Linked DNA regions of Prochlorococcus marinus CUG1417. The protein of the gene in region 2 binds, or shares a complex with, the protein of the main gene of each other region. Links are inferred from orthologs where the notes say so. Each region holds a gene or a part of one and is shown on either strand. Other genes may lie near its edges. The genes, in order: rplI and rpmJ.

Evidence for each region.
Region 1: rpmJ (region 2) and rplI share a complex: the UniProt entries of both Bacillus subtilis proteins name them as parts of the 50S ribosomal subunit. The link is inferred for Prochlorococcus marinus CUG1417 from one-to-one orthologs.

Annotation. Positions count from the first base shown.
Region 1 is NZ_JAAORN010000002.1:555,845-564,244, reverse strand. Bases 3,486-6,270 are described here. They hold rplI (50S ribosomal protein L9), read right to left. Parts: upstream 5,214-6,270; coding sequence 4,758-5,213; downstream 3,486-4,757. Other genes in these bases: HA140_RS09120 (hypothetical protein), read left to right, coding at 6,248-6,270; HA140_RS09125 (acyl-CoA desaturase), read right to left, coding at 5,234-6,172; dnaB (replicative DNA helicase), read right to left, coding at 3,486-4,699. Also shown: HA140_RS09155 (SprT family zinc-dependent metalloprotease), read left to right, coding at 1-85; HA140_RS09150 (RNA helicase), read left to right, coding at 170-733; HA140_RS09145 (chorismate lyase), read right to left, coding at 713-1,288; tRNA uridine-5-carboxymethylaminomethyl(34) synthesis enzyme MnmG, read right to left, coding at 1,337-3,304; more of dnaB, read right to left, coding at 3,317-3,485; more of HA140_RS09120, read left to right, coding at 6,271-6,946; HA140_RS09115 (aminotransferase class I/II-fold pyridoxal phosphate-dependent enzyme), read left to right, coding at 6,965-8,257; glycine cleavage system protein GcvH, read left to right, coding at 8,260-8,400. UniProt on the Bacillus subtilis protein: Binds to the 23S rRNA.
Region 2 is NZ_JAAORN010000002.1:429,396-437,697, reverse strand. What follows is about bases 5,616-8,302. They hold rpmJ (50S ribosomal protein L36), read left to right. Parts: upstream 5,616-6,744; coding sequence 6,745-6,861; downstream 6,862-8,302. Other genes in these bases: HA140_RS08415 (DNA-directed RNA polymerase subunit alpha), read left to right, coding at 7,761-8,302; rpsK (30S ribosomal protein S11), read left to right, coding at 7,313-7,705; rpsM (30S ribosomal protein S13), read left to right, coding at 6,903-7,268; HA140_RS08435 (adenylate kinase), read left to right, coding at 6,151-6,702; secY (preprotein translocase subunit SecY), read left to right, coding at 5,616-6,151. Outside these bases: rpsC (30S ribosomal protein S3), read left to right, coding at 1-37; rplP (50S ribosomal protein L16), read left to right, coding at 49-531; rpmC (50S ribosomal protein L29), read left to right, coding at 528-746; rpsQ (30S ribosomal protein S17), read left to right, coding at 756-1,022; rplN (50S ribosomal protein L14), read left to right, coding at 1,019-1,384; rplX (50S ribosomal protein L24), read left to right, coding at 1,385-1,741; rplE (50S ribosomal protein L5), read left to right, coding at 1,816-2,355; rpsH (30S ribosomal protein S8), read left to right, coding at 2,365-2,766; rplF (50S ribosomal protein L6), read left to right, coding at 2,779-3,318; rplR (50S ribosomal protein L18), read left to right, coding at 3,333-3,701; rpsE (30S ribosomal protein S5), read left to right, coding at 3,718-4,338; rplO (50S ribosomal protein L15), read left to right, coding at 4,343-4,801; more of secY, read left to right, coding at 4,832-5,615.

The DNA.
Region 1 (8,400 bases), 130 kb from region 2 along the record:
AATACAGAATATAGCCTGTAAAAAATGTTGTGTAAATTTCTTTAATGGATCTTGGAATAAAAAGTGTTTAATTTTGTTTGATTAGAAATAATTAGATGTGTTTTTGTTTCTATCTTTGGAATTATTTATTTTTTTAATGTAATTTATATTTTAAAAAGAACAATAATTTATGGATTCAAGGAGAATTAGAAATCTTAGAAATAGTTTTGATAGAAATATTGTTGATAAACAAGTTGATAAAATTTTTGAAACTGGAAGACAATTCGTTGATGGAGTATCTGGTGCTAGGCCTGGTAAAAGAAAGAACTCAGATTTTCAAGGTATAACAAGTAAGAGTGTTAAAAAAGTAGGAAGATGGGTATCTGAAAAAGTGGATTTATTTTTTGATGAAGAAAATGATGATTGGAATGATGATAATTTTTATGATGATCAAAGCGATATTAAGACATTTTCCAGAGAATCAAATTCTTATGAATCTACTACACAGCATTCAAAAAGACCTTTAGAAGCAATATCTTTAAGGCAACCAAAAAATTTACAGACAAATGAGCAAAAAAAATTACCTTATGTGAAAGAGAGTAAGGACGAAGATTGGCCAGATGAAATGGATTTCAAAGTTGAAAGATGGCAAAGAGCTTCAGAAAATGAGAATAATACTTCTAGAGATCAATCAATCCAACAAGTTCAATCAAAATTAAGAAATCTTCCAAGATCAAGAAGAAGAAGAGTATAGTTTGGTAAATTCTTTAATTCCTGAATACCCCAGTAAATTTTCTAAATTTGGATTGAAAACTTCCCTTATAATTGTTAACGGTTTTTTGTCCCGAAAAAATCTGTAATTTCTTGACCAGAATGGACCTTTAAAGCAAAATTGATCTTCTAACCATTTTGCATTGACAAGTGAAATACGATCAACTTCTCTAAATAATTCTGATCTGTCTTGTGTCAAATTCTTCCAAATTGGCTCTTCTTTGGCTTTTAAATTTTCACTCACTTGATCTGCATTCCACCAACTTTCTGCCCATGCTAGGTTTTTATTATTACTTTTGATCCATACTTGTCTTCTAATTAAAGGGCCATTTAACTGATTCAATTCTGTAGGACCTTCTTGAGTGGATAGAGGATCTAATTGCATTGAAATTAATTTAATTTTTGTCTCTTGATTAGTTAAAAGCTGCAGATGTCTAGTTGGACTTCCATCCCCAAGCAGCATTAATTTCCATGGACCAGATATTTTTGGTAGTGAATTCTTCACTAAAAAAATAGAGGCTTTTTCTTCCCATAAAATTTTTGGAGAGTTAAAAAGTTTATTATTCAGTGCTCTGACGTAGTGCTTTTAAGATGATAACTTTTTTTCGGCAAAAATATTTGTCTTATCTTTTTTTATCTCTCTTATTTTTAGCCAAACAAGTAAAGCAGTTAAATCAGCTTTGCTAACCCCCGGAATTTTTGAAGCATCACCAAAATTTTTTGGCTTTATCTTATTCAAATTTTCTCTAGCTTCTAAAGATAATGTATCTATCTTTTCATAATTTATTTCTTCAGGCAGAGATTTATAGCTTTGACGATTTATTTGTTCAATGTTGTTTTTTTGTCTTTTAAGATAACCCTCGTATTTAATATCTATTTCAACACCTTCTTGTATTGAAGAATCTATATTTTTTTCAGCCAAATTATATTTAATTAAATCTGAATAATGAAAGTTTGGTCTTTTTAAGAGTTCTTTCAAAGTTGTTGAGCCTTTGATTTTTGATCCCGTGGCTAATTCTAGTTTTTCTGATATTTCATCCGTGTTTTTTAAACGAGTGTTTTTTAATCTTAATTTCTCTTCTTCAAGGAGTTTCATTTTTTCTTGATAGACCGACCATCTTTTGTCATCAATTAGCCCTATTTCATAACCTAGTGGGGTTAATCGTCTATCTGCATTATCTCCTCTAAGGGTCAACCTGTATTCACTCCTACTAGTAAGAACTCTATATGGTTCTTTGAGATCTTTGGTAATTAAATCATTGATCATTGTGCCTATATAGCTGCTTTCTCTAGAGAAGATTATTGGATCTTTTTTGTTTAGTCTTCTTGTCGCATTGACTCCGGCTACTAATCCTTGTGCTGCTGCTTCTTCATAACCAGTAGTTCCATTAATTTGTCCAGCGCTAAATAAATATTCAATTTCTTTGGTTTCGAGTGATGTTTGGAGTTGTGTTGCAGGTATATAGTCATACTCGACAGCATAAGCTGGTCGCAACATTTTACATTCATTTAATCCAGGTAAGGTTCTTAGAAGTTCTAATTGAATATTTTCAGGTAAACCTGTAGAGAATCCTTGAACATATATTTCAGGGGTATTAATTCCTTCTGGTTCTAAGAAAATTTGATGTGATTCTTTATCAGCAAATTTAACGATTTTATCTTCAATTGATGGACAATATCTTGGCCCCTTACTATCAATAAAACCGCCGTAAATGGGAGTTAAATGTAAATTGTCTCGAATTAGTTGATGTGTTTTGGGAGTTGTTCTAGTGATATGACAACTAACTTGGGGCATATTATTTTTGATATCTGGATCAAACGAAAAATATTTATCTGCTGCAGTACTTGGTTGAATATCTAATTCATCAAAAACGATACTTCTTTTATCAACTCTTGCTGGAGTCCCTGTTTTTAAACGTTCTGTTTTGATACCAATTTCGTGCAAATTTTGAGTGAGACCTTTTGCTGCTTGTTCGCCCGATCTACCAGCTGACATTGATTTATTTCCTATCCATATTCTTCCTTCTAAGAACGTACCAGCTGTAATGATTACTGATCTTGCTGAATAATAACTACCAAAGAAAGTCTTTACACCCTTTATTCTTTTTTTGACGATTTTTTTTGAGTTTAATCCAATTTCTTCAGTTTTTCCGATATCTAGTTCAGTAATCATTGCTTCTTTTAATGATAAATTATCTGTATTTTGTAGTATTTCTATCATCTTTTTTGAGTATTCTCTTTTATCTGTCTGAGCTCTTAATGCCCATACAGCAGGACCTCTACTCGCATTTAATATTCTTTTTTGTATAGCTGTCTTATCAGCTAATTTACCAATAATTCCACCTAATGCATCAACTTCATGTACCAACTGACTTTTTGCCGGGCCGCCAACAGCAGGGTTGCATGGTTGCCAGGCAATCCTATCTAAATTGATTGTAAATAAGGCTGTAGAAAATCCTAATTTTGCTGTTGTTATAGCGGCTTCGCATCCTGCATGACCTCCACCAATAACGATGACATCAAAAGATTCATTTGTTGAGTGATGATCTTGCATTTTAGGATCGATTTAATTAGCTAAATTCCTAAATCTCGTAAATTGAGGTTCAAATAATAATTTAACAGTTCCTACGGGTCCATTTCTATGTTTAGTGACAATGATTTCTGTAATTCCTCTATCTTCAGTCTCTGGATTATAGTATTCGTCTCTATAAATCATTAATACTAAATCTGCGTCTTGTTCAATAGATCCCGATTCTCTTAAATCGCTTAACATTGGCCTTTTATTTGTTCTAGATTCTACTCCTCTACTAAGCTGAGATAAAGCTACTACTGGTACTTTTAATTCTCTGGCCATGCTTTTAAGACCTCTTGTTATTCGTGAAAGTTCTTGCACTCTGTTATCAGGGGTTGATCCTTCCATTAACTGGAGGTAATCAATCACAATTAATCCAAGTTCTTTTTTTTGTTCAGCTATTAATCTTCTGCAGAGAGATCTCATCTCTAAAACACTTAAGTTAGGCTTGTCATCTATAAAAATTGGTAATTGACCTAATGAATTGATACCTTCTCCGAGCAATGGCCATTCATCTTGCTGTAATCTGCCTGTTCTTAGCCTGCCACTCTCGATTCCAACTTCCATAGAGAGCAATCTATATGTCAATTGTTCTTTACTCATTTCAAGGCTAAAAACACACACAGGTAAATCTTGCGATTGTGCAACATTTTTTGCCAGATTAAGAACTATTGAAGTTTTACCCATTGAAGGTCTTCCAGCAACAATTATTAAATCACTTCTTTGAAAACCTTGAGTCATCGCATCAAGGTCATAGAAATTTACTGGTATACCAGCTACTGAAGTACCTAATGATCTTGACTCTATTTCATTGAAAGTACTTGTAAGGATTTCAGCTGCTTGAGTCAGGCCTTTTGAAGGTTTTTCTTGGCTGATTTCAAATATTTTTTGCTCTGCTTTATCTAGAACTTCATTAGTATCTTGAGTTTGATCAAAACCTAGTTGAACCACTTCATTCCCAGATCTGATAAGTTGCCTTCTCATGAATTTATCGTTAATTAAATTAGCAACTTGTTCTATGGAGGCTGTAGAGGAAACATTTTCAACTAGTTCTACCAGTTTGCTGTTTCCTCCAATTTTTTCTAGTGATCCATTATCTGCTAACCAAGCACTCATTGACGTTAAATCAGTTGGTTTACCCTGGGTATGCAACATTAATGCTGTTCTATAAATCTCTTGATGGGCATTTATATAAAAAGCTTCAGGTTTAATTAAGTCTGCAATTCTTCCGATCGCATCTGGATCAAGAAGTATGCCCCCAAGAACAGCTTCCTCTGCTTGAACGTTTTGAGGAGGTACTAATCCAGAGTTTTCACTATTAAAATCCTTTTTAAAATTTTTATTTTGCCCATTATTTGGAAAAGGTACTGAAACCATATCTTTAATTGCTTAGATATATACTCTGGCTACTTTTCAAAATATTGCAACAAATTAATTAACTTGTTACTTCAATATTTACTTCTGCATTTACTTCTGGATGTAATTTTATTTTTGCAGTAAAGGAACCTAAATTATGAATATCAGGAACTGTGATGTTTCTCCTATCAATTTCTTTTTTAGTTGCCGCTTCTATCGCTTCGGCAACATCCCCATTGGTAACCGTTCCAAAAAGGACTCCATCTTCTCCAACCTGTTTTTTGATAGTGAACCTTCCTATTGTAGATAATGCAGTTTGGAAATCTAAAGCTTCTTGCTTTAATTTATCAGCAGCGATTTTTTCTTTTTCTTTTTTCCTTTCAATTTGTTTAAGTACTGCTGGTGTTACATTCATTGCCTTGCCATAAGGTAATAGAAAATTTCTTGCGTATCCTGGTGCTACATCAACTAGATCTCCTTCTTTACCTAGTGATGCGATTGATTCAGTTAATGCGACTTGTACTCTTTTAGCCATGAAAATATTGAACAATATAGTTAATAATACGACCTGGAGGGTAACTTTACTTTTTTTGCAAAACCAAATTTCGCAAGAATCTTAATATGTTCCCATGTTATGTCTATCTGTCCTTTAAATAATCCTTGTTTTGCCGAATTGGGAAATGCATGATGGTTATTATGCCAACCTTCTCCAAATGTTAATGCAGCAACCCATGCATTGTTTTTAGATGAATCACCGCTTTCAAAAGGTGCTTTACCCCAACAATGTGTCGCGGAGTTGACTAGCCATGTTACGTGATAAACAACCACAAGCCTTAATGGAATTCCCCAAAGGACTAGAGCCCATCCTCCAACTCCTAATTTTTGACCTATTGCGTATAATGAAAGCCCAATAGGAATTTGTAAGAATAAAAAATATTTATTTAAAAATCTATAATATGGATCCTTGATTAAATCAGCACTTAGTTTTGGAACAGCTTTTAGTGCTTCTACGTCTTTAAACATCCAACCCATATGACTCCACCAAAACCCTTTTTTACTATTGTGATGATCTACTTCAGTGTCTGAAAAAGAGTGGTGATGTCTATGTAAACCTACCCAATCTATTGGTCCATGCTGGCAACTTATGGCTCCACAGGTAGCAAAAAATCTTTCTAACCATCTTGGTACAATGAACGATCTGTGTGATAACAATCTGTGATATCCAAGGGTAACTCCTAAACAAGCAGTTACCCAGTAAAAAAATAATAATGAAGTGACTGCAGGGAGACTCCAGAATTTTGGTTGTATAGCGACAAGAGAAAGAATATGAATTGCAATCATAAAAACTATTGTTCCCCACGTTTTATGTAGTCTTGGAGGATATCTTTTTGAATGACTGGAAGGTTCTAGTAATTTCTCTGAGAGTTCTATAACTTTTTCAGCTGGAACAGGTTTTTTTAATTTTGCTGTTTCTTGGAAAATTACTGAATTCATGATATTGAAATACTATTTTCAAAATTACCGATATGTAATATTATCATACTATACTATTGATAAGTTTAATTATCTGTGAGTCTCGGATATCGCGATAAATTATCTAGAGGTCGAAGGGCTATGGCTCATTTGATACACCTCTGGCATGAAAGAAATGGTTGGTCTCACAGAGTATTACCATTACTTTCAGAAGTTCTTGATTTAGGTAAAGTTCATAATTCGCAAATTTCTAATCTCAGGAATGGGAAGTTATCTTCGCCAGGTCCTGAAGTTTTTCTTGCTCTAGCTCAAGTTAATACGATTCTTGATCAAGGTATTGAAAATATCAGGGATCGTTTTGAAAGTGATTACCCAGAGTTATGGAAATCTTTGGAAGAGTCTGCATTACCCCTACAAAATGATTCTGGTAATCCATTGTCGGCCGGGGAGTTATTCGAGATATTTTCAGGATTAAAACCTCTACCTTCATCTTTTGACTGGTACATTGAAGATGAAGAAGCTTCTGCTTTAAGTGATGCTCTTTCAGTGCATTTTTGTCAGAATAAGGCTTGGAGATCATGTAAAATGCAGGTAATGGAAGCCTATGCTGTTAATAAATCTGCCCGTAGAGAACGTTTTGCTGAGGTAATTGCAGGAATTAGAGATTATACGGCAGAAGAATTAGATGGAGAACTTCTTGATTTATATGAGGCTTCAAAAAAACTTTCTTATTTTCAGGGTAGAGGACCTAATGCTTTCCTCGCAGAATTAAGAAATTTAGCTTCTCAAAAATAAGATGAATTTTCATAATAAATGACTTTAGACAATAACTTAAAATTGGCTGAAAACGCTGTTTTTTCTGTCGAAGAGAGTTTAAGTAATGTTTTCCAAGCAAGGTCTAATCAGGTTTTCCAGAAATTAGAAAATATTTTGACAATTTATAAGGAAGAAAAAGTTTCTACTAGTCATTTCAATCAATCTTCTGGTAGTGGTCATAATGATATATCTAGAGAAAAAATTGATGCGGTTTTTGCAAGATTGTTTCTTGCTGAAAAGGCTGCTGTGAGGATGCAATTTGTAAGTGGAACGCATGCAATAAGTTCTGTCTTATTTGGAATTCTTCGACCTGGAGATGTAATGTTATCTCTTACTGGACAACCATATGACACTTTAGAAGAAGTCATAGGAATAAGGGGAGGAGGAAAAGGCTCACTTAAAGATTTTGATATTGAATATAAGCAAATAAATATTTGCGATAATTTTGATACTTTTGAAGAAAAAATTGTTCATTCTTTTGAAGAAAATTCATGCAAATTAGTATTTATACAAAAAAGTTGTGGATATAGTTGGAGAAAGTCTCTTACGAATCATCAGATAGAGAAAATTTGTAGTTTTATTCATTCTCTTGATCCAAATTGTATATGTTTTGTTGATAACTGTTATGGGGAGCTTGTTGAAGATAGTGAACCAATTTCTAAAGGGGCAAATATAATTGCTGGATCTCTGATTAAAAATTTGGGAGGAACAATCGTTCCAACTGGTGGCTACGTTGCAGGAGATGCAGAGTTGGTTGAGATGGCATGCTCTAGATTAACCTCACCAGGCATTGGTTCTTCTGGAGGAATAAATTTTGGACTAGGAAGATTAATTTTGCAGGGTTTGTTTTTAGCACCACAAATTGTTCACGAATCACTAAAAGGTGCTGATATGGTTGCAGCAGTCTTTAAAAATTTGGGATTCAAGGTTTTACCAGAGCCAGCTACTTATAGATCTGATCTTATTCAGTCAGTAAGATTGAATAATCCTGATTTGGTACAAAAAGTTTGTCAATCTTTTCAAAATTCTTCACCAGTAGATTCTTTTCTGAATGTTGTCCCATCATCAATGGATGGATATGATTCAAAATTATTAATGGCAGGAGGCACCTTTATTGAAGGTAGTACAAGTGAATTTTCTGCTGATGCCCCTCTAAGAGATCCTTACAATATTTTTGTTCAAGGTGGTTCTCACATAGCTCACATCAAAATTGCATTAATTCGATTATTATCTGAATTATTAGAGGAAAAATTAATTTCAAAGGATTCTCTACTTCCTTTATCTACTTAGTTATGTCTTACAAGTTTCCAGACAACCTCAACTATGCTGACACTCATGAATATGTCTTGGAAGAAAATGGATTATTAAAAATTGGAGTTAGTGAATTCGCTATAGATCAATTAGGAGATATTGTTTTTGTTGAATTAGCTGAT
Region 2 (8,302 bases):
TCAGCAATTTGAGGATCGTTCAAATGAGAATTCATAGGAGGTATAACAATGCTTAGTCCAAAACGTACTAAATTCCGCAAACAACATAGAGGCAGAATGAGGGGTGTAGCCTCAAAAGGTAATACTATTGCATTCGGTCAATTTGCACTCCAAGCTCAAGACTGTGGCTGGGTAACTGCACGTCAGATTGAAGCAAGCAGAAGAGCTATGACCAGATATATCAAACGTGGCGGTCAAATCTGGATAAGAATATTTCCTGATAAACCCGTAACCATGAGACCTGCCGAAACCAGAATGGGTTCTGGTAAAGGTAATCCAGAGTTTTGGGTCGCAGTTGTAAAACCGGGAAGAATACTTTTTGAAATGGGTGGTGAGGATATTACTGAGGAAACTGCAAAGGAAGCTATGCGACTGGCTCAATACAAACTTCCTGTAAAAACTAAATTTATCTCTATTGATAAAAGTCTAGAAAATAACTCCCAAGAAAATACAAAAAATAGCAAAAAATCTCAAGAGGAGGTTAAACAATGAAAAACTCAGAGTCACTTAAGGAATTTAAAAAATTAAATTCTGAACAAATTACTGAAAAGATTGACCAATTACGAAAAGATCTTTTTGACTTGAGATTCAAGCAAGCTACAAGACAGCTCAATGAAACTCATAAATTTAAAATCATCAAGAAACAAGTTGCGCAATTACTCACTCTCAGTAAGAGTCAATCTGCTTCTAAAACTACTTCTGATTAATTATTAGTTATGGCACTTAAAGAAAGAATTGGTACTGTTGTCAGCGACAAAATGGATAAAACAGTTGTTGTTGCTGTTATTAACAGATATCCGCACCCCACTTATAAAAAAATTGTAAGTAGAACTACACGATATAAGGCGCATGATCCAGAAAATACATGCGTTTTAGGTGATCGAGTTAAAATAAGAGAAACTAGACCGCTTAGTGCTCATAAAAGATGGGCAATTGAAGAGATTCTCAATAAAACAGGTCAGGCTAAGGAGGTTAAAAAATGATTCAACAAGAAACTTATTTAACAGTTGCCGATAATAGCGGAGCGAAAAGACTCCAATGTATTAGGGTTTTAGGTTCTAATAGAAGGTATGCACATGTCGGGGATGTAATTGTAGCAACTGTTAAAGATGCTCTTCCGAATATGGGAGTAAAGAAATCTGAAGTTGTGAAAGCCGTCATCGTCAGAACAAAAGCTACATTAAGAAGAAATACTGGTAATTCAATCAGATTTGATGATAATGCTGCTGTTTTGATTAATGAGGATAAGAATCCAAAAGGTACTAGAGTTTTTGGTCCTGTAGCCAGAGAACTGCGGGATAAAAATTATACAAAAATTGTTTCTCTTGCTCCGGAGGTGATTTAAATGTTGGATTCATTAAAACAAAAGAAGAATTTCCAAAGAATAAAAATGAGAATCAAAACTGGAGATTTAGTAAAAGTAATTAATGGCAAGGAAAAGGGCAAAACTGGAGAGGTTTTAAAAACTATCCCTCTTGAAAATAGAGTAGTAGTTAAGGGAATTAACCTTAGGACTAAACATGTAAAACCAACTCAGGAAGGGGAAACTGGAAGAATACTTACAGAGGAGGCATCTTTACATGCATCAAATGTAATGTTCTTCTCAAAGGAAAAAAATCTTACAAGTAAGATTGAATATTTTATTGATAAAGAGGGAGTTAAGAAAAGAAGACTGAAGAAAACTGGTGAAGTAATTGATTAATTTTTCATCAGAAACCAGATTTAAACTTTTTCTAATTTATCAATTCTGACAAAGACCAGAATTAACAAAAAATTATGACTCTAAAAAATCGCTACAAAGAATCAATTAGACCAAAACTTTTAAAAGACCTTGGTCTTAAAAATATTCATCAAGTACCTAAAGTTGTCAAAGTCAACGTTAACAGAGGTCTTGGTGAGGCAGCTTCAAATTCAAAAGCTCTAGAGGCTTCCTTGAATGAAATGGCAACAATTACAGGGCAAAAGGCACTAGTAACTAGGGCCAAAAAAGCTATCGCGGGTTTTAAAATTCGTGAGGGTATGCCAATTGGTTGTACTGTAACTTTGAGAGGTGACAGGATGTATTCCTTCTTAGAGAGATTTATAAATCTAGCTTTACCAAGAATAAGAGACTTTAGAGGAGTTAATCCAAAAAGTTTTGATGGGAGAGGGAATTACACTGTTGGAGTGAAAGAGCAATTAATTTTTCCTGAAATCTCTTTTGATAAAATAGATTCAATAAGAGGTATGGATATAACTATTGTCACTAGTGCGAGATCAGATCAAGAGGGTAAAGCTCTCTTGCAAGAGTTAGGAATGCCTTTTAGTAAGAATTAAATTAAAACCATGTCAAATCACGATCCTATTTCAGATATGCTTACTCGAATTAGAAATGCGAGTCAAAAAAAGCATACAACCACATCAATCCCAAGTTCAAAAATGTCCCTAAGTATTGCAAAAGTACTTCAAAAAGAGGGTTTCATTTCTGACATTAATGAAGAAGGTGAAGGCTATCAGTCACAAATAATACTTGGTCTAAAATATAGTGGCAAGAATAAATTCCCTACTATTCGATCCATGCAAAGAGTTAGTAAACCTGGCTTGAGAATTTATAAAAATACAAGAGCTTTACCAAAAGTACTAGGAGGTCTTGGAGTTGCTATTATATCTACTTCTAAAGGTGTCATGAGTGATCGCGATGCTAGGAAGCAAGGTATAGGTGGTGAAGTACTTTGCTATGTTTATTAAGGAGGATTAATCATGTCAAGAATTGGAAAAACACCAGTACTAATACCAGATAAAGTATCTGTTGATTTTGATGGATTAACAGTTACAGTTAAAGGCCCTAAGGGTGAGTTAAAACGTAAGATGCCAGAAGGAGTTAGTTTTGATAAAAAAGATAATACTGTTGTCGTAAGTCCTACCACTACCAAAATATTCTCAAGGCAAAGACATGGTTTATGTAGAGCTTTAATTGCAAATATGGTTGAAGGGGTTAGTCAAGGTTTTTCAAAAAAACTTGAAATTGTAGGAGTTGGATCGAGAGCACAAGTAAAAGGTAAAAATCTAGTTGTTAGTGCAGGATATAGTCATCCTATAGAAATGATCCCCCCTGATGGTATAACATACAAGGTTGAGAGTAATACAAACGTTACTGTATCTGGAATTGATAAGGAAATTGTTGGTAATGAAGCAGCAAAAATCAGATCAATTAGACCTCCAGAACCATATAAAGGTAAAGGGATTAAATATCATGATGAGAGAATTCTCAGAAAAGCTGGTAAATCTGGCAAAAAATAATTCCAATTAAAAAAATGACCAAACTTTCCAGGAAATCACAAACCAAAAAAAGACATAGAAGATTAAGGAGATTCTTAATTGGAGATGCAACTCGTCCAAGATTGTCTGTTTTTCGCTCTAATAATCATATTTATGCTCAGGTTATAGATGATAGCGCTCAAACAACTATTTGCTCAGCTTCAACTGTTGATAAAGAACTAAGAGAAAAATCTGAGAAGTTACCCTCTGATTGTAATTCTTCTTCCATTGTTGGAAAATTATTAGCAAAGAGAGCGATAAAAAAAGGTATTAAGCAAGTGATTTTTGACCGTGGAGGTAATTTATATCACGGTAGAGTAAAGGCGCTTGCAGATGCTGCTCGTGAAGCTGGCCTAGAATTCTAACTCTTAATTTTTTACTATGACTGACACTCCAACAAAACAAGAAATTCAATCCAATAACGATAATGTTCCTGGAGCTACTCCCGTAGAACAAAAAAAGAATAATCGGAATGATCGAAAAAGAAATAGAAGAGGTGATTCAAAAAATCTAGAGAGAGATTCTGATTGGCAAGAAAGGGTTGTTCAGATTCGACGCGTCTCTAAAACTGTTAAGGGTGGAAAAAAAATGAGTTTTAGAGCAATTGTTGTTGTTGGTAATGAGAAAGGTCAAGTTGGAGTTGGAGTTGGTAAAGCAGGAGATGTCATTGGTGCGGTAAGAAAGGGTGTTTCAGACGGTAAAAAGAATCTTGTAAGGGTTCCCTTAACTCCAAATAATTCAATACCGACTTTATCTAAAGGTCGAGATGGTGCTGCTAATGTACTAATTAGACCAGCTGCACCAGGTACCGGTGTAATTGCTGGTGGTTCAATAAGAACTGTTTTAGAATTAGCAGGTATAAAAAATGTCTTAGCAAAAAGATTGGGTAGTAAAACACCATTGAATAATGCAAGAGCTGCTATGGTGGCTCTCTCTCAGTTAAGAACACACAAATCTGCCTCAAGGGAAAGAGGCATCTCACTTGAACAGCTCTATTCTTAAAACTATGACTTCAACATTAAATACACTTAAATCAAACTCTGGCTCGAGAAAGAAAAAGTTAAGAAAGGGTAGAGGTATTGCAGCCGGCCAGGGTGCTTCATGTGGTTTTGGAATGAGAGGACAAAAGTCACGTTCAGGAAGACCCACACGTCCAGGTTTTGAAGGAGGCCAAATGCCTCTATATAGAAGAGTTCCAAAATTAAAGCACTTTGAAATAATTAATCAAAAGAACTTTTCCATAATTAATTTAGAAAAATTAAATGATTTCAAAGATAACGATATTGTTAACCTAGATTCACTAGTTAAGAAAGGATTGATCTTCAAGCCTAAATTCCCTTTAAAAATACTTGGTAACGGAAAACTCAATGTGAAGTTAAAAGTTCAAGCTCATGCATTTACAAAAGTTGCAAAACAAAAAATTGAGGATGCAGGTGGATCCTGCGAGCTTATAAATAATAAATAAATTTACTAAAAATTTAGGTAAGCTTCAAAAATGTTTGTCAACAAAAGTAGAAATCCCAGCGCTTCTGAAATACTTTCCCAATTATTTTTAAATAAAGAATTAAGAAGTAGAGTTTTAACCACTTTAGGTCTACTTCTTTTAGTCAGACTAGGTATTTATATCCCTATGCCTGGTATTGATAGGGTTGCTTTTAAAAGTTTTATAGACCAAGGTGGCCAATTAATAGGTTTTTTAGATATTTTTACTGGCGGCGGAATTTCAACTCTAGGAATATTTGCATTGGGTATACTCCCTTTTATCAACGCATCAATTATTATTCAGCTTCTTACAGCTTCTTTGCCTGTTCTAGAAGATTTACAAAAAAATGAGGGTGAAGCAGGGAGAAGGAAAATTGCTCAAATCACTAGATATGTTTCTTTAGGATGGGGTTTTTTGCAGAGTATTATTTTTTCTTTAATCCTTAGACAATATGCAATCCAAGGCATAAGTGAAACTACATTTGTCTTGCAAACCTCAATAGCCTTAGTAACTGGCTCAATGTTAGTAATGTGGTTTAGTGAAATTATTACAGAGAAAGGTATAGGACAAGGAGCTTCATTGGTAATATTTTTGAATATTGTTTCGACTTTGCCAAAGGCTTTAAGTTCAACTATTGAAAAAGCTCAAACTGGAGATAGAGGAGATGTTTTGGGTATAGCAGTTTTACTTGGAGTCTTTTTACTAACAATTGTTGGGATAATTTTTGTCCAAGAGGGAGCGAGAAGAATTCCTATTGTTAGTGCAAAAAGACAAATAGGTAATTCAACATTACTTCCAACAAGGCAAAGTTATTTACCTTTAAAGTTAAATGCTGGAGGAGTTATGCCGATTATTTTCGCATCTGCCTTAATTTTTTTACCCATAACTATTGCAAATGTAACTGGTAATCCAGTTTTAATAAAATTAGCTAGTAGTTTAAATCCTGGATCTTCAAATCCATGGCCATATGCTCTTACATTTTTTGCCTTAATTTTGGGATTCTCCTTTTTTTATGCATCTCTTACAATTAATCCAATTGACGTAGCATCAAATTTAAAGAAGGGAGGAGTAGCAATCCCTGGGGTTAGACCTGGAACTAAAACTGCAAACTACTTATCAGGCATTCAAAATAGGTTGACATTATTAGGAGGATTATTTCTTGGATCAGTAGCTATTATTCCAGCTGCAGTTGAAAGAGCGACGAATGTCCAGACTTTTCAAGGTTTAGGGGCAACTTCGTTACTTATTCTTGTTGGTGTTGCTATTGACACTGCCAAGCAAATCCAAACTTATGTTATTTCTCAAAGGTATGAGGGACTGATTAACAATTAATGAAAAAACATTTACTATTTTTGGGCGCACCAGGCGCTGGCAAAGGGACTCAGGCTGAATTACTAAGTAAAACTTATTCTTATTTGCACCTTTCTACAGGTGAATTATTAAGAAAAGAAATCGAAATGAATACTAGTCTAGGTAGTGAGGTAAAAGATGTTATTAACCGTGGAGAACTTGTAAGTGACGAACTTGTATTAAAAATTGTGAGGCAAAATTTAGATAAGGATAATAAAGGTTGGATTTTAGATGGCTATCCTAGAAATTTATCGCAAGCAAATTCATTGAATGAGGTATTGCTTGAAATCAATCAACCTTTAGAAATGGTTTTTTACTTGGATATTCCCGAGGAAGTTCTAATTAAGCGATTACTTTTAAGAGGAAGAAGAGATGATACTGAAGAGACGATTAGAACAAGAGTTAAAATTTATAAAAAGACTACAGAACCATTGATAAAATATTTTAAAGATCTTTCATTGCTAGAATATATTGATGCAGATAGAGATTTAAAAATCATTTCCTCTGATATCAAACAAAAAATGGCTATATGATGATGTAGAATATAAAATTAATGTTTTATTTTAAAACCACCTATGAAGGTCAGATCTTCAGTCAAAAAAATTAGTCCTGACGATCAGATCGTGAGGAGAAGAGGTAAAATCTATGTTATTAACAAGAAAAGACCTCGCAATAAACAGCGTCAGGGTTAAATTCAAAGCCCTTTAATTCAAACTTTACTTACTCAAAACACGTGGCCAGGATTGCAGGAATTGACATACCTCGCGAAAAGCGAGTTGAAATTGCACTTACATACGTCTATGGAATTGGTTTAACTAGATCAAAGCTAATTCTTGCTAGCACAGGTGTAAACCCAGATATTCGGGTCAAAGATCTTTCAGACTCTGATGTGCAAAAACTTAGAGGTGCTACGGAGGAATTCACTTTAGAAGGTGATTTGCGAAGAAAAGAGGGAATGGCTTTAAAACGTTTACAAGATATTGGTTGCGTGAGAGGCAGAAGACATCGAATGAGTCTTCCTGTAAGGGGCCAAAGAACTAGAACTAATGCAAGAACAAGAAGGGGTTCAAGAAAAACAGTTGCTGGAAGGAAAAAATAATTAATTAAATCTATCAACTAATTCCAGTATTAAATTAAATCATCATGGCAGCTACAGCAAAAAAAACAGGTTCTAAGAAATCTAAACGAAATGTACCTAATGGTGTTGTACATATTCAAAGCACATTTAATAATACTATTGTTTCGATTACTGATACTTCTGGGCAAGTAATTTCCTGGTCTTCTGCAGGAGCAAGCGGTTTTAAAGGCGCTCGAAAAGGTACTCCATTTGCTGCTCAAACAGCAGCTGAAGCGGCAGCTAGAAGAGCACTTGATCAAGGTATGAGACAAATAGAAGTATTAGTTAGAGGACCAGGATCAGGTAGGGAAACGGCCATAAGAGCTTTACAAGTGGCCGGTTTAGAAATAACTCTAATAAGAGATGTTACTCCATTACCTCATAATGGATGTAGAAGACCTAAACGGAGACGCGTTTAAGTCTTAACCATTCTCTAACCCCCCCCCACAAAAACTTTTAACCTTATTTTTTTCCGTGTTGCAATACCAGATTGAAAGAATCGACCATCAAATAGCAGATGATCGCTCCCAAACAGGAACTTTTTTAATTGGCCCTTTAGAAAGAGGGCAAGCTACAACTTTGGGTAATTCACTTAGAAGAGTCCTTATGGGCGGACTCGAAGGAAGTGCAGTTACTGCAGTTAGGATAGCAGGAATTAACCATGAATATGCAACTATTCCTGGAGTTAGAGAAGACGTATTAGATATTCTTCTCAATTGTAAGCAGCTTTCAATTAATAGTACTAACCCAGAGATTGAAATCGGCAGGTTGGTAGCAAGCGGACCAATGGAGGTAAAGGCAAATGATATACAATTCTCATCTCAAGTAGAAATTGTTGATGGAGAAAAGCCAATCGCAACTATTCAGGAAGGTCATAACTTAGAATTAGAAATCCATGTTGAAAGAGGTGTGGGCTATAGACCCGTTGATCGTAAGAATGAAGAGACAACTGCTATTGATTTACTTCAAATAGATGCAGTATTTATGCCAGTGAAAAGAGTCAATTTTACAATTGA